DNA from 3 places in the Specibacter sp. AOP5-B1-6 genome. Region 2 is predicted to be linked to each of the others. Evidence: riboswitches for the same ligand, from Rfam matches in the RefSeq annotation. Region 2 holds a riboswitch; each other region holds the start of a gene.
What was found. Region 2 has a riboswitch for thiamine pyrophosphate ahead of ACT3TS_RS10660 (ECF transporter S component). Riboswitches for the same ligand answer to the same signal wherever they lie in the genome.
Positions count from the first base shown of each region.

Region 1: another riboswitch for thiamine pyrophosphate. It lies ahead of ACT3TS_RS18470 (ECF transporter S component); the one in region 2 lies ahead of ACT3TS_RS10660 (ECF transporter S component).
Region 3: another riboswitch for thiamine pyrophosphate. It lies ahead of ACT3TS_RS05885 (bifunctional hydroxymethylpyrimidine kinase/phosphomethylpyrimidine kinase); the one in region 2 lies ahead of ACT3TS_RS10660 (ECF transporter S component).

Region 1 covers NZ_JBQSVT010000059.1:9,981-14,695, reverse strand. The annotation lists gene ACT3TS_RS18480 (aminopeptidase P family protein) at 1-24, shown strand, start outside; gene ACT3TS_RS18475 (IclR family transcriptional regulator) at 94-903, shown strand; gene ACT3TS_RS18470 (ECF transporter S component) at 1,434-2,036, opposite strand; TPP riboswitch at 2,134-2,252, opposite strand; gene ACT3TS_RS18465 (carbonic anhydrase) at 2,524-3,168, opposite strand; gene ACT3TS_RS18460 (hypothetical protein) at 3,210-3,452, opposite strand; gene ACT3TS_RS18455 (NADP-dependent oxidoreductase) at 3,739-4,704, shown strand.
Region 2 covers NZ_JBQSVT010000017.1:43,650-48,364, reverse strand. The annotation lists gene ACT3TS_RS10670 (energy-coupling factor transporter transmembrane component T family protein) at 1-423, opposite strand, end outside; gene ACT3TS_RS10665 (ABC transporter ATP-binding protein) at 420-1,994, opposite strand; gene ACT3TS_RS10660 (ECF transporter S component) at 1,997-2,641, opposite strand; TPP riboswitch at 2,688-2,805, opposite strand; gene ACT3TS_RS10655 (beta-N-acetylglucosaminidase domain-containing protein) at 2,982-4,715, opposite strand, start outside.
Region 3 covers NZ_JBQSVT010000008.1:75,930-80,644, forward strand. The annotation lists gene rplU (50S ribosomal protein L21) at 1-284, opposite strand, end outside; gene ACT3TS_RS05885 (bifunctional hydroxymethylpyrimidine kinase/phosphomethylpyrimidine kinase) at 679-2,313, opposite strand; TPP riboswitch at 2,304-2,402, opposite strand; gene ACT3TS_RS05890 (Rne/Rng family ribonuclease) at 2,516-4,715, opposite strand, start outside.

The DNA of each region.
Region 1 (4,715 bases), on a different contig from region 2:
GAACACAACATCATCGGCGCGTAAGCCCGCAGGCTGCGGCGGCCCGTGCCGCCGCAGCCGCATTTGTCCACAACACGACCGCAATAGGGAAAGATGGTGACCATGACGACTACAGCGAACACGCCCGACGGCGCCACCACAGCCCCTGACGCCCGCGGCACATCGGTGATCGTGAATGCCATCGCGGTCCTGCGCTGTTTTTCCGCCGACGAGCCGCTGTTGGGAGTCACGGAGATTGCCCTGCGCGTCGGCATGCACAAAAGCACGGTGTCTCGGATCCTGGCCACCCTGGAGCAGGAAGACCTCGTGGAGCGTGACTCAAGCTCGCGCCGCTACAAGCTGGGGCTGGGCCTGATCGCGGTGGCCGGGCCCCTGCTGGCCGAACTGGAAGAGCGGAAAGTGGCGTACCCGCTGCTGCGCCAGCTCACGGAGCGGACGGCCGAGACCAGTGCCCTGATGGTGTGGAACGGCAGCGAAGCCATGTGCGTGGAACAAATTGCCAGCCCCCAGCAGGTCAAGCACACCACACCCCTCGGTGCCCTGTACCGCGACGCCATGAGTGCCTCGGTGCAGGTTTTCCTGAGCCTGGAACCGGAAGCGCGGGTGCGTGAACTCATCCTCAACGGCGCAATCTCCTTTGCCGGAGTCGACGAAGCAGGCATTGAAGCGTATCTGCTCCGGCTCTCCGACTCTGCCGAGCGCGGCTATGCCACAAACTACGGGGAATCATCGCTGGATGAGGTGGGCGTATCCGCACCCGTGTACGACCACCGCGGCAACCTGGTGGCCGCGGTGCTGATCCCGGCCCCACGATTCCGCGTCTCACCGGAACGCCTGGCAACCCTTGGCGCGGCCTGCGCACAAACAGCCCACCTCATCACCAGCAGGCTTGGCGGGGCTTAAACCAGCCGCCGGCGCTGCATTCCCGCGACCCCCTCAGCATTTCATCGCCGCCCTGTTCCGCCGTTCCCACCATGGCCGTGCACCCTCCCCCGGCAGCCAAGCGACCCAGGCGTTGGCGCACCGTGGGGTGAAGTCCGACGCCGGCACCGTGGCAGGCACGAGCCGTCCAGTTCCCAGCCGCTGAACACCCGCTGGACAAAGCGCCGCAGCTGGGCAAGCGGTCCCTCCGCCGGGCCAAGGCCCGCCATGGCAATGCGGGCCTCGACGTCGGACTTGAAGGTATTTAGGCCGCACGAACGGTGCCGGAAAATTGGTGCCAAAGCCAGCCCACGAGGTGGCGCCTGCCGTGGGGCTGGCCAGCACCGTTGAAGGAAAGAAATCGGCGTGAATCTCGACCAACACGCCCACCACACAGCCCTGCGACGGGCACCCCGTGTCGGTGCCAGGTCCTCTCGCCCACCTTCAACTGATTGGGGCGCCTCCGACTGCCGTGCCGTGGGTGCGTGGCCCAGTATGCGGCCGCCCCGGTGTTAAAGCGCCCGTTCGATGGCGGCGTTTCGTGAGGGCAGGTTGGCAAGGGCTCCCGTTCGGCCCAGTCCGCGCACTGCCAGCCAGGGCAACACGCCGGCAATGATTGCACCGGAGATCATGGCAAGGACTATGTAGACGGCCTTCCACTCAACGGCCCAGGCAACGTTGTACACCAGGGCACCGTTCAGGCCCAGCGCCAGACCCGCCAGCAACCCGGCCAGCAGGGCCACCGGCAGATTGAATTGGCGGTAGCGGAACAACGCAAAGCCCAATTCCGCACCGAGCCCCTGGACCAGGCCCGAGAGCAGCACGGTGAAGCCAAAGTGGGTGCCCATCAACGCCTCAACACATGCTGCAACCACCTCACAATACAAGGCGGCCCCGGGCTTGCGGATCACGAGTCCACCCAGCACTCCGGCAATCAACCAGCCGCCACCGTATAGGGCTCCCCCGGGCGGGAAAGCGACAAAAAGTGCACTGATGAACCCGTATCCGGCGGACCATAACCAGAAGATGACACCCGCGGCGACACTGAGGACCGAGGCCACCACAATGTCCACCACCCGCCATGTGCGTTTGCGGGCCCCTTGGCCGTTGTGCATGCTGTGTTCGTTTTGCAGGGCGGCATTGCCGCCTGCGAATGTCTTGCTCATGTTTCCTCCTTTGCAGGAGGGGCGGATGCGTCGGTATTTCCGCGCAGCCGAAGAGAACTCGACTCCCTTCGCCGGTACTAGCCGGAGCAGGTTCGAGGGTCTGCAGCGAACCGCACTCTCAGCGTCGACACCCAATAGCGGGTGGACGCTCCCCTGTCGTGTTTGAATTGCGGCTTCAGCCTATCCCGGCGAGCTTGTCCCCGGCGCAACGCAATCTTATGTGACAAAGGTTTGGACCCCGAGTCGGGCGAAAGCACCAACTGTTGGGTACGCAGATGCTGCAGGTTCCGCTCCCGGATGCAGCGCAGGCGGCACAATAAATACCCCAGTCAATGGCGCTCCCCCGCCACCAGCCACACGGTCGTTACCTGCGGTGCCGCCATCAGATGAGCAGGCATGTCCTGGTCCACCGTGTCTGGATTAATGATGCGGCTGCTCAGGCGTCGATGGCTCCACTGCTGTGGACCAGTTCCGCCCGGCCATCGTTGAGGTGGTAGCTAAGCCCCACCACGGCTGTTTTTCCGCTGGCCACGGCGCCGGCGACGATGGGGGATTCCTCCAGCAGGCGGGCGGCCGTCTGCTTCACATGCTCGGCCACCATCGAATTCACAGTGCTTGCACTGTCGGCGCGCAGGGCAGCCAGCACGGACGGGGTGATGAGCTCAACGATACCCCGGACATGCCCGGCCGGCATGCTGCCGGTTTCCACAGAGTCCTTCGTGGCGGTGACGGCTCCGCAACTGTCGTGGCCGAGCACCACAATAAGCGGCACGTCCAGGTACTCCTCGCCGAACTCGATCGAACCAAGTGCGGTGTTGTCGATAACGTGGCCGGCGGTGCGGACCACAAAGGCGTCGCCCAGGCCCATGTCGAAGATGATCTCTGCGGCCAGGCGGGAGTCTGAGCAACCGAAAATCGTCACAAACGGATGTTGCCCGTTCATCAGGGAAGCCCGGCGGGCAGCATCCTGGTTGGGGTGGGAGGCAAGGCTCTCCACAAACCGCATATTTCCCTCCATCAGGGTGGCCCACGCCTGGGCCGGGGTGCCGGGATGGGTGTTTCCGTGTTCTTCGCCTGTCATGGTGGTACCTTTCGAAACAACTTGGGACGTCAAGGAGAAATTCAGTGTTTCATCGACGCAACGACCGGGCGCGGCGATTTCTTCTGGACCGCGTCGTCGAACGAAGTGTCCTTGATGCGGCCGGCCCTGTTTCCCCCGTTCGGGTTTACCATAAAACGGCAGGGCCGGCTGCGCTTGCGAAAGCCGGCCCACCGGGTTGAATGGGCGGTCAATGGCGCCGAAGCCATGTTCCACTTATTGACCGCGCCGTCCAGCGAATGCAGCGCCCACATCGTGTGTGGCACCCATTGCGGCTGCCCCTTCGTCCATGCACGTGGACCCACCGGATGCCATTGGCTACGGTTGAAGCATGACAACGTCGATGCCTGCAGCGTTGCACGGTCCAGTGCGCTGGGACAGGGCGCCCCGATGGGCCCGCCGTGGGGTTGTCCGTGACTTGCTGTTGGCATGGAATCGGAGGAAGGCTTCGCAGGGCGGTTGTTTCTTCAGCGGACTGGATTGCCTGCGGCAGTTTAGTCTGCGAAACATGGCTGGGGCAGTGGAAAAGGAAGTCCTGGACATGCTGGCCCCATGGTCAAGATGCCGATTGAACATGGTGGAACCGTGAAAGCCTTCGTCGTGTCAGATCCCGAAGCGGGCAGCATCCGTTCAGTCGAGGCGGATAAGCCCCTGACCGGCCCGGATGAACTGCTGGTGCGACTATGCGCGGTCGGGGTGGGGATCCACGACTCATACTTCCTTCCGCCGAACGCCGGCCCACTTTTCCCGATCGGGATCGAGGGCGCCGGGATCGTTGCCGAGGTAGGCGCCGGCGTTGCAGACTACCGGATTGGCGACCGGATTGCTTTCGTCAGCTCAATGCAGCCAAAGGGTGGAACGTGGGCCGAGTACGCGATCGTCGATTCCCGGTCGCTGATCCTTCCGATGCCCGCCGAACTCGACTTCGTCCGGGCCGCGGGCTTGCCGGTGGCGGGCAACACGACACTTCGAGCGTTCTCCGCACTCGGACATCTGCCCGACGGCGCCTCCATCTTCATAGCAGGCGGCTCCGGAGCCATCGGGACCTTGGCCCTGCAGGTCGCACGGCGACGGGGATGGCGCGTTGGCGCCTCGGCTTCGGCGCACAATCATGACTTCATCCGTTCACTCGGCGCAGAGCTCACGGTCGACTATCACGACCACGGGTGGACCGACGATATCCGGGGTTGGATGCCTGCCGGAGTCGATGCTGCCATAGCGGTACAGCCCGGCACGAGCTCAGAATGCCTGCCTGCGGTCAGGGACGGCGGTATCATCATCACCGTTTCCGGGGACCATGTGGAAACCGAGCGGGCTGTCACGGTGGCGATGGTGGACTACCAGTCAGATGTTAGCGGCGACCTCCAACAGATGATGAGTGATGTTCTCAGCGGCGCGCTTCACCTCGAGATCGAGCATGTCTATCCGTTTGATGAGGCTGCGGAAGCACTCGCACGAGTACAGACTCGTCATGTTCGTGGCAAACTTGCACTCCGCCTGACCGACCACCATGAGTGAGAACTACTTTC
Region 2 (4,715 bases):
TTGTGCCAGCGCATCGGCCAGGTCGGTGGGGTCGGTGGAGGCCAGCACAATAATGCCGGGAAGGGCGATGGCCAGGCCACGCAGGGCAATGGCCACGCCCGCCTCCAGCGAGCCGGTGGTGAACGTGACAGGTCCCAGCGCGAGCAGCAGCTCTCCCGTTTTAGGGGCCAAAAGCGCCGTTCCGTAACCGCCCACAATCGCAGCGAACAGGATCGGCCAGCCCCGCAGCAGCAGCATCCGGGCGCTCAATCCGGCCAGCGGGAGCAGCGCACATTCAAGCACCAGGGCCACGGTTGCCGACACCCAGTCGACGCTGATCAGCAGCGCGATCGTGACGGCCATGCCGGCACCCAGCTTTGCCAGCGGATTGGCTCCGGCCAGCCAGGCCCGCGAGCGCGGCGTGGCGATGATGTCGACGCTCATCGACGCACCCCCTGCACCGCTGCGCCCGGCTGCCTGCCTTTTTCGGGGGTGGCAGGTTCGGGGACGGGGTCGCCGAGGACCAGCCGGTCCCCGCCCAGCACGGCACTGAACGCGGCGTCGTGGGTCACGGAGACCACGGCCGTGCCGGCATCCAACAGCTCCGTCAGCAGTGACGCCAGTTCCGCCCAGGTGTTTGCATCCTGGCCGAACGTGGGTTCGTCCAGCACCAGCACCTGCGGACTTGCCGCAAGCACCGTCGCCACCGACAGCCGCCGCTTCTCCCCGCCGGACAGTGTAAACGGATTCGCCCCGGCCAGGTGTTCGAGCCGCAGCCGCACCAGCAGCTCATCCACTGCTTCGGTGCCCCGGCCCAGCAGCTTGGGCGCAAACATCAGCTCGTCGCGGACACTGGCGGCAATGAATTGGTGCTCCGGTTCCTGGAACACCGTGCCGATCCGGTTGATCAGTTCACGCCCCCGCCATTTCAACGGTGATGGTCCGGCCCCGCGCGACAACGCCGCCGTGGCCGCCAGTTCCCCGCCCACGGGCCGGAGCAGGCCCCCCAGGGTCAGTGCCAGCGTTGATTTCCCTGAGCCGTTGGGGCCGGTGACACTCAGGGCTTCCCCGGCCTTGACCTGCACGGAAGGAACGACGGCGGCAGGCACTGCCGGGTGCCCGCGCCTGCCCTTGGTGCGGGAGACAGCGAGAGCCGTCGCTTCAAGCAGCAGGCTGGTCCCGGCGTCGTCCATTGGCCGGTGCGGGCCGGCGTTGCTGCGCGGGCGGACGTGGGGGACGTGCCCGGGGACCCAAATTCCAGCTCCGGCCAACAGTTCACGGCTTTGCGCCAGGACCGTGTCCGGCGGCCCGTCGAAGAGCACGCCACCGGGTGCGCCCAGCCTGTCGGGGGCCAGGACCACGATCCTGTCCACGACATCGAGCCACACGGAAACCCTGTGCTCGACAACCACCAGGGTGGCGCCGGTTTCGTCGAGGCTGCGGCGCACGGCGTCGCGGACCTCCACAACCCCGGCGGGGTCCAAGTTGGCGGTGGGTTCGTCCAGCAGCAGCAGTCCGGGGCGCATGGCCAGCATGCCGGCCAGGCCCAGCCGCTGCTTTTGTCCGCCGGAGAGCGCGGAGCTGGGGTGGTCCAGGGGCAGCTCGAGTCCCACCGATTCGAGGGCAGCATGCACCCTGCCCCAGATTTCATCGCGCGGGACGGCCAGGTTTTCGGCGCCGAAGGCAACGTCGTCACCTACTCGTGAGAGCACCACCTGGGCGTCCGGATCCTGCTGCATGAGGCCCGCCCGGCCACGGGATTCCGTCACGGGACGGCCATCAATGCGCAGCTCGCCGATTTCGTTGGCGTCCTCGTCGTCGCCGAGCACGCCGGCGAGCGCGTGCAGGAGCGTGGACTTGCCCGCTCCGGAGGGGCCCAGCAGGAGCACACGCTCCCCCGGTGCGATGTCCAAGTCCAGGCCCTGCACCGCACGGTCGCTGCGGCCCGAATGCTGCCAGCCCCACCCGTTTGCGGTGATCCGGGCCGGGGCGGCCGGGTGCTGCGTTGGTGCCAAGGCTAGACCGCCCTCTCGGTGGCGGCTCCTCGCGAGGGCAGGTTCGCCAGGGCTCCCGTCCGGGCCAGGCCGCGGACGGCCAGCCAGGACACCAGGCCGGCAATGGCGGCGCCGGAGATCATGGCCAGGACAAGGTAAACGGCTTTCCATTCAATGGCCCAAGCCACGTTGTACACCAGGTTGTCGTTCAGGCCCAGGGCCAGGCCGGACAACGCGCCCGCCAGCAGCGACACCGGCAGCGTGAACTTGCGGTAGCGGAAGAGTGCGAAGCCCAGCTCCGCACCAAGTCCCTGCACGAGGCCTGAGAGCAGCACGGTGAAACCAAAGTGGGTGCCCAGCAGCCCCTCGACGCTGGCCGCGATCAGTTCGCAGTACAGTGCGGCGCCTGGTTTGCGAATCACCAGTCCGCCCAGCACGCCGGCGATCAGCCATCCTCCGCCGTACAGTGCACTGATGGGTGGGAAGGCGACGGTGAAGGCGCTGATCAGGCCGTATCCGGCGGACCACAGCCAGAAGATGACGCCCACGGCCACGCCCAGGACCGACACCACAACGATGTCGACCACCCGCCACGTGCTTTTCCGTGCCGCTGGGTTGTTTTGCTTGTTTTGTTGCGCGGCGTTTTCGCCCGCGAATGATTTGTTCATGATTCCTCCTTTGCAGGAGGGGCGGATGCGGCGGTATTTCCGCGCAGCCGAAGAGAACTCGACTCCCTTCGCCGGTACTAACCGGAGCAGGTTCGAGGGTCTGCGGCGAACCGCACTCTCAGCGCCGATACCCAAGCCGGGTGGACGCTCCCCTGTCGTGTTTGAATTGCGGCTTTAGTTTACCCCCGCCGCGTTCCCGGGGCCAATGCTCTGCGGCACAAAGCTTTGCGGGAGCCCACCCGACGAAGTGGACTCCCGCAATGCTTCATGCTCCCAATGCCGTGCATCGGCTTTCCCCGCGCCGATCACGGGGCACTGCAGCAGCTGCGCCGGGGCGTTTCTAGTGCTGGCGTGCCCTGCGGCGGCGGGCCAGGATCAATCCGCCGAGCATGAGGAGCAACGCGATCACCCCGGCTGCGCCGACGTTGAAGCCGGTATTGGCGAGATAGCCGCCGTTATTGTCGGCCCGGACCGTGGCTGCTCCGCTGGGCCTGTCACTGGCACTGCCACTGGCAATTGCTGTTGCTGTTGCTGTGGAGCCTGGCATTGCCGCGTCACCCGTTGTTGCTGCGGGCCCCGGTGCTGGCGTGTCACTGGCGCCCGCGCTTGAGGTGGCCGACGGCGCAACAGTTGCCGTTGGTGCGGGTGCTGCAGTTCCCGTGGCGGTCGGTTCCGGCGAAGCCGTTTCGCTTGGCTCCGGGGACTCGGTCTCCGTGGGAGTCGGTGCTGGTGTTGGTGTTGGTTCAATGGTTTCACCCACGTATGGTCCGTCGCCGACTGGTCCGGTGGCGCGCAGGCCCAGTTCATGCACGATGGGGCCGACAGCGACGGCCCGCGTTTCCGCCGGGGTGAACAGGATGCGGACACCGGAGATGGTTTCCTGGGTCAGGACTGCTTCCTGGAAACCCACCGACGGGTCGAGGGCTCCCAGGGTGACCCATTCGCCGTCGTTCTTCACCTGCAGGTCACCGGCGATGTGGCCAACTACAGCCACCGACTTCATCGCCTCGGGCGCATCCAGGGTGTGGGTCAGGTGAGACCCTGTAACGGCTGCCGTGGCGGCTTCAAATGCGGTGGAAACAGTGGCGTCAAAGGCATTTTCCGCACCGGTCCCGTGGGCGCCGGTCAAGTCGGTGCTCAACTTCTCCGTTGCTTCCAGAGCCTGGAATTCGCGGATTTTCACCCACTGACCACCGGGGTTCGGCGCCGTAGCAACTATGCGGATGTAGCGGGCGCTGACCGGCTTGTCGAAGCTGTGCTCGATCCGCGGCGTGCTGTCGAAGGTGCCGGCAGCGGTCCACGCCGCACCGTCTGCCGAGTACTCGACGCGTGCGTGGTAAAACATGTCGCCGGCGCTGGTGTCGGAGTCGGCCTGACGGATCAAGACCTTGCCAACCTCTTTCATCTCCCCCAAATCAATGGTGACACTTGAGCCGGTTTCGGGAGGGGCGCTGGACCACCACAGACTGCCGGCATCGCCGTCGACCATCCGTGCCGGGGCGTAGTTCTGGTATGTGGTCAGCGATGATGCTGCCGTGGCCGCGAAGGGGTTGGAGGAGGCGACGGGCGTCAGTCCCAGCCACTCGTCGTAACGTTTTTGTGCTGCGGCCGTGAAGATTTCAAAAAGGCCGTCACCCACGGAAGGGATGATGACATTGGGGGTGATGCCAATGTTGTTTGGCCCCACGTCCGGCACGGTTGGAAGCTTGGCCAGCACCATTTCTGCGTTGGCTGCAAGGGCCGCATCCGTGGCCGCAACACCATTGCCTGCCTTGGCGGCCTCCAGCATGGTGATTTGCTCCTCCATGGCAGTCGCCCAGTGCGCTGCCGCGTCAATCCACGGCTTGGAATCGTCGTAGAACCCGGCCATGTCCATGGCGGCCAGGACCTCCGGCCCGGCTTTGATGATCGTCAGGCGGTCCTGCAGCGGCTGCATGCCTGCCGCATCGCCCGCGTCGAAAGCACTCCAGAACGCGGCGACGTCGGCGGTCAGTGCCGGCGCGGTCTTGGAGCTGGGGCGGTACGGCTTCCAGCTCTGATTCAAGTCAACAAACGTTTCAAGTGACGTGCGGAC
Region 3 (4,715 bases), on a different contig from region 2:
TTGGACAGTTCCTGACGGTGACCCTGGCGCTTCTTGTAGCCGGTCTTGTTCTTGAACTTCTGGATGACGATCTTCGGCCCGCGAAGATCCTCCAACTTCTCAGCCGTAACCTTTACACTAGCCAGGTCCTTCGCGGCTGTGGTGAGCTTGTCACCATCAACCAAGAGCAAAGCGGGCAGCTCAAGCGTGCTGCCAACTCCACCGGGGACGCGGTTCATGGTCACGTGGTCTCCTACGGAAACCTTTTCTTGACGGCCGCCTGCGCGGACAATCGCGTACACCACTGGGGAACTCACTTCTCTCGACGTTTATTACAAAGTTTTTATGCCGGCTTGGATCAGATTTGATCGCCACCAACCGCATGCGCCGCAGTTCAAGAATGAACAGACGCGGGGTGCATACTATGTGCCTCAACGCCGTGGACCTCAATGGAGTTCTGCCATGGAGTGGTTGCCCTAGGTGTTGGCGTAAGCACCGAAGATCAAGAATACGCTAATTCTGCCTCCGGGAGCAAATGAGACTGGTTCCGGGTCCCCTGCACCCTGCCGCCAAAACATTGTTTCGACGGTGACGCTGCGTGGTTCCTGAAACCGTACTCATCAACACTAGCGCGACTGTCGCCAATTATTGCCATTTTTGGCCAGTGCCGCGGCGTTTCCTTGCGAACAGCGCGTGGTGTTAATCACCTGCACCGATGTTCGCGCCTGACAACGCGCCTGCCAGTTGGCTGTGCGGGGCTGCAAAGAAGTCCACCTCGTACTGCGCCGAATGGGCAAAGGCCGCCCGCATGCGTCCACGTTCCAGGGCCGATCCCCGCCGAGCCGCTGCATCCATGATGCTGACGGCAGTTGCCGTTGCCTGCGCAAAGTCATCGTCGGCGTACGTCGCCAGCCAGGCACCATAGGGGTGCTCCCCCGCAAACGCGAGGTAGTCGGCGTGCAGCACGCGCCCCACCTCCGCGTACAGCCAATAACACGGCAGCACGGCGGCAACGACTTCGCCGTAGCTTCCGGAGAAGGCCACGGCCTGCAGGTGGTCCACATAATGTTTGGTGACCGGCCCCTGCTCCAGCCCCGCAGGGTGGTCGCGGAGCCAGTCGCGGTGCAGCACCATTTCCACCTCGAGGCAGTTTTGGGCGCCGCCGGCCCAGAATTTCTGCTCGGCCTCGGTGGGCGCCAAGGCACTTGCCCGGGCCAGGACCTTGGAATAGCTGCCCAGGTACAACGCATCCTGGGCGAGGTAGTAGGCGAAATGGTGGCCCTGCAGGGTGCCTGACGCCAGTTCCTTGATGAAGTCAAGGGCAAAGATGGCCCGGCGCTGCGGCTCACATGCCTCCCAGAGTTCGTTGCTGAAGCCCCCTGGCCGTAGCGCCGCGTGCTCCCACAGTGCGTGCAAATGGTTGATCGGTCCCGCACCGGCGCCCACCTGCAGCGCCGCGGAGGTCTCGAGTGCACGCCCCAGCCACTCTTTCGCCAGGGACACACTTGCCTGCCAGTCGCCGGTTTGCACCTGCAGCGTGGCCACCGCAGCCGACAATGAGCATCCCGTGCCGTGGGTGTTGGCCGTGTCGATGCGGGCTGCCTGGAACTCCTGGACCGTGCCATCCGGTGCGACAAGCGCATCGGGACACTGGTCCCCCGGCAGATGACCACCCTTCACGAGGACCAGGACGTGGTGTGCTGCGGCCAGCTCCCTGCCCTGCCGCACGGCTTCCTGCCAACCGGCAGCCTCCGGCAGGTCGAGCAGCACGGCCAGCTCAGGAATGTTGGGGGTCACCAAGTGCGCGTTTTTGATGATTGCCAGCAAGGCCCGGCGTGCTGCCGGGAGCACGAGCACGTCCCCGCTGGTGGCCACCATGACAGGATCAAGCACGACGACGGGCGGGCGGGTCCGCGCCAACCAGCCGGCGACCGCGTCCATCACCTCTTCTGTGCCCAGCATGCCAATCTTTACCGCGTCTATTGTGATGTCTGCGGCAACGGCGTCCAGCTGGGCGATGAGGAAATCTGCCGGTGGGACGTGGACACCCTGCACTCCGCGGGTGTTTTGGGCGGTCAGGGCCGTGATCGCGGCCATGGCATAACCGCCGTGGGCTGAAATGGACTTGATGTCGGCCTGGACGCCGGCTCCCCCGGAGGGGTCTGACCCCGCAATGCTCAGTATTCTGGGGTGCAGTACCCCGGGGTTCCCGACCTTGGGATGCCGTGCTGGTGCGGGCGTGCCCGCAACATTTTCCGTGTCGAAATTTTCCGTGTCGACATTTTCCGTGGGAACAGCTTCGCGGCTTGAAGATTTTAATGTGCTGGTGCTCATGGGGACATCCCTTCGCCGGTGCTAACCGGGCAGGTTCAACGGGTATTGTCTCAGCCCGCCCTGATGGCGCAGCACCCCGTGTCGATCTCCACCCTAGCCCGAGCCCCGCCGGTTAAAGAAAAAACCCGCAGTTGGTGTCGAAGACCGCGTTCAAACACGGTCTTCGACAACAACTGCGGGCTGTCCCATGGCTTGTCAGGAACTAGAGTTCCGAAGCCGGCACTCCCACACCCAAAATGATCGGGCCACTGCTAGGTTTCACGGCTGGTGCGGCTGCTGGAATGTCAGCTGCAGCACTCACGTGCGGCGCCGAACCCTGACCGGCAGATGTTGCAACCGAGGTCTCCACGGTCATGTCCGCACCCCCCTGCGCACTGCGTGCACTGCGGTTGCGGCGTCCCCGGCGTGAGGACCGTGACCGGTTGTCACCCCCTGCCTCGGCGGAGGTGTCGTGCGGCTGGTCCTGGCCGGGCGCTGCCAGCGGGTCCAGCGCCTGCGCCAGTCCGGCCAGCGCTGCCGCCTGGTCGGCATTGTGTTCTTCCGCGCTGCCGCCGCTTTCGCTGCGGTGTCCACGAGGGAGCTCGATGGCTTCCCCGCCAAAGGTGAGCGTGGCGCCGTCGGCCGTTTCAGTCGTTTCGGCAGGCGCCGCAGCACCCTCTGCAACGGCGGCACTGTGCGGCTGTCCGCCGTCGTGCTCATGGTGCGAGGCTGCAGCGGCCGCGGCAATGTTCGCCAGGGCGGCGCGGGCTTCGTGGGCCTTTTGCGCCTTTTGTGCCTCGCTTGCCTCGTCCGGCACCTGGACGGGGGCGGCGTCGTGCTGCTCCGTTTCCTGCTGCTGGCCGCGGTTGCGGTTGCGCTTGCGTTCGCTGCGGGTTGAGCGGTTGGCGGTGCGTTCGCTCTCGCGGTGTTCGGGCTTGGCACCGTGGATCTGTGCAGCTTCCACGGCGGGGCTGTGCGTGCGGCGGTGCTCGACGGGAATCTCGTGGGTGACCATGCCGCGGCCGGCGCACGTGGGGCACTGCTCGCCAAATACCTCGAGGAGCCCGGTGCCCATGCGCTTGCGCGTCATCTGCACGAGGCCCAGCGAGGTGACTTCGGCGACCTGGTGCTTGGTGCGGTCCCGGCCCAGGCATTCAACCAGGCGCCGGAGCACCAGGTCGCGGTTGGATTCCAGGACCATGTCGATGAAGTCGATGACAATGATGCCGCCGATGTCACGCAGGCGGAGCTGGCGGACGACTTCTTCGGCCGCTTCCAGGTTGTTCTTGGTGACCGTTTCTTCCAGGTTGCCGCCGGAACCGGTGAACTTGCCGGTGTTGACGTCAACCACCGTCATGGCCTCGGTGCGGTCGATGACGAGCGAGCCGCCGGAGGGCAGGAAGACCTTGCGTTCCAGGGCCTTGTTGATCTGCTCGTCGATGCGATGTGCGGCGAAGATGTCCTCGGGCTTGGTCCACTTTTCCAGGCGGTCAAGGAGGTCCGGGGCCACGTACGTCACGTAGGCCTCGATGGTGTCCCAGGCGTCCTCGCCGGAGACGATGAGCTTGGTGAAGTCTTCATTGAACACGTCACGGACCACCTTGATGGTCAGGTCGGGTTCGCCGTAGAGCATTTCCCGGGCGAGCGTCTTGTGCGACGAGGCCCGCTCGTTGATGCCGGCCCACTGGGCGCGCAGCCGGTTGATGTCGTTGGTGAGCTCTTCCTCGCTGGCACCCTCGGCGGCCGTGCGGACAATGACGCCGGCGTTTTCGGGCAGGTGGTCCTTGAGGACGCGCTTGAGGCGGTTGCGTTCGACGTCGGGCAGCTTGCGTGAGATGCCTGTCATGGAACCACCGGGCACAAACACCAGGTAGCGGCCGGGCAGCGAAATCTGGCTGGTCAGGCGGGCACCCTTGTGGCCCACGGGATCCTTGGAAACCTGGACCAGCACCGGGTCGCCCGATTTCAGGGCGTTTTCGATGCGGCGCGGCTGGCCGTTGAGGTTTGCGGCATCCCAATCAACCTCACCTGCGTACAGGACGGCGTTGCGGCCGCGGCCAATGTCGACGAAGGCGGCTTCCATGCTGGGCAGCACGTTCTGGACCTTGCCCACGTACACGTTGCCGATGAGGGAGTCCTGCTGGGTCTTGGAGACAAAGTGTTCGGCCAGGATGCCGTCTTCCAGGACGCCGATCTGGATCCGGTCTTCGCCTTGGCGAACCACCATGACACGGTCAACTGATTCACGGCGGGCCAGGAACTCGGCCTCGGTGATGACGGTGCGGCGGCGGCCGGAGTCGCGTGAGTCGCGGCGGCGCTGCTTCTTCGCTTCGAGACGGGTGGAGCCGCGCAGGCTGGTGACCCGGTTGGGGTCGCCGGCTCCGGTGTCGGCGGGGGCCCGTGGGGCGCGGACCCGGGTGACG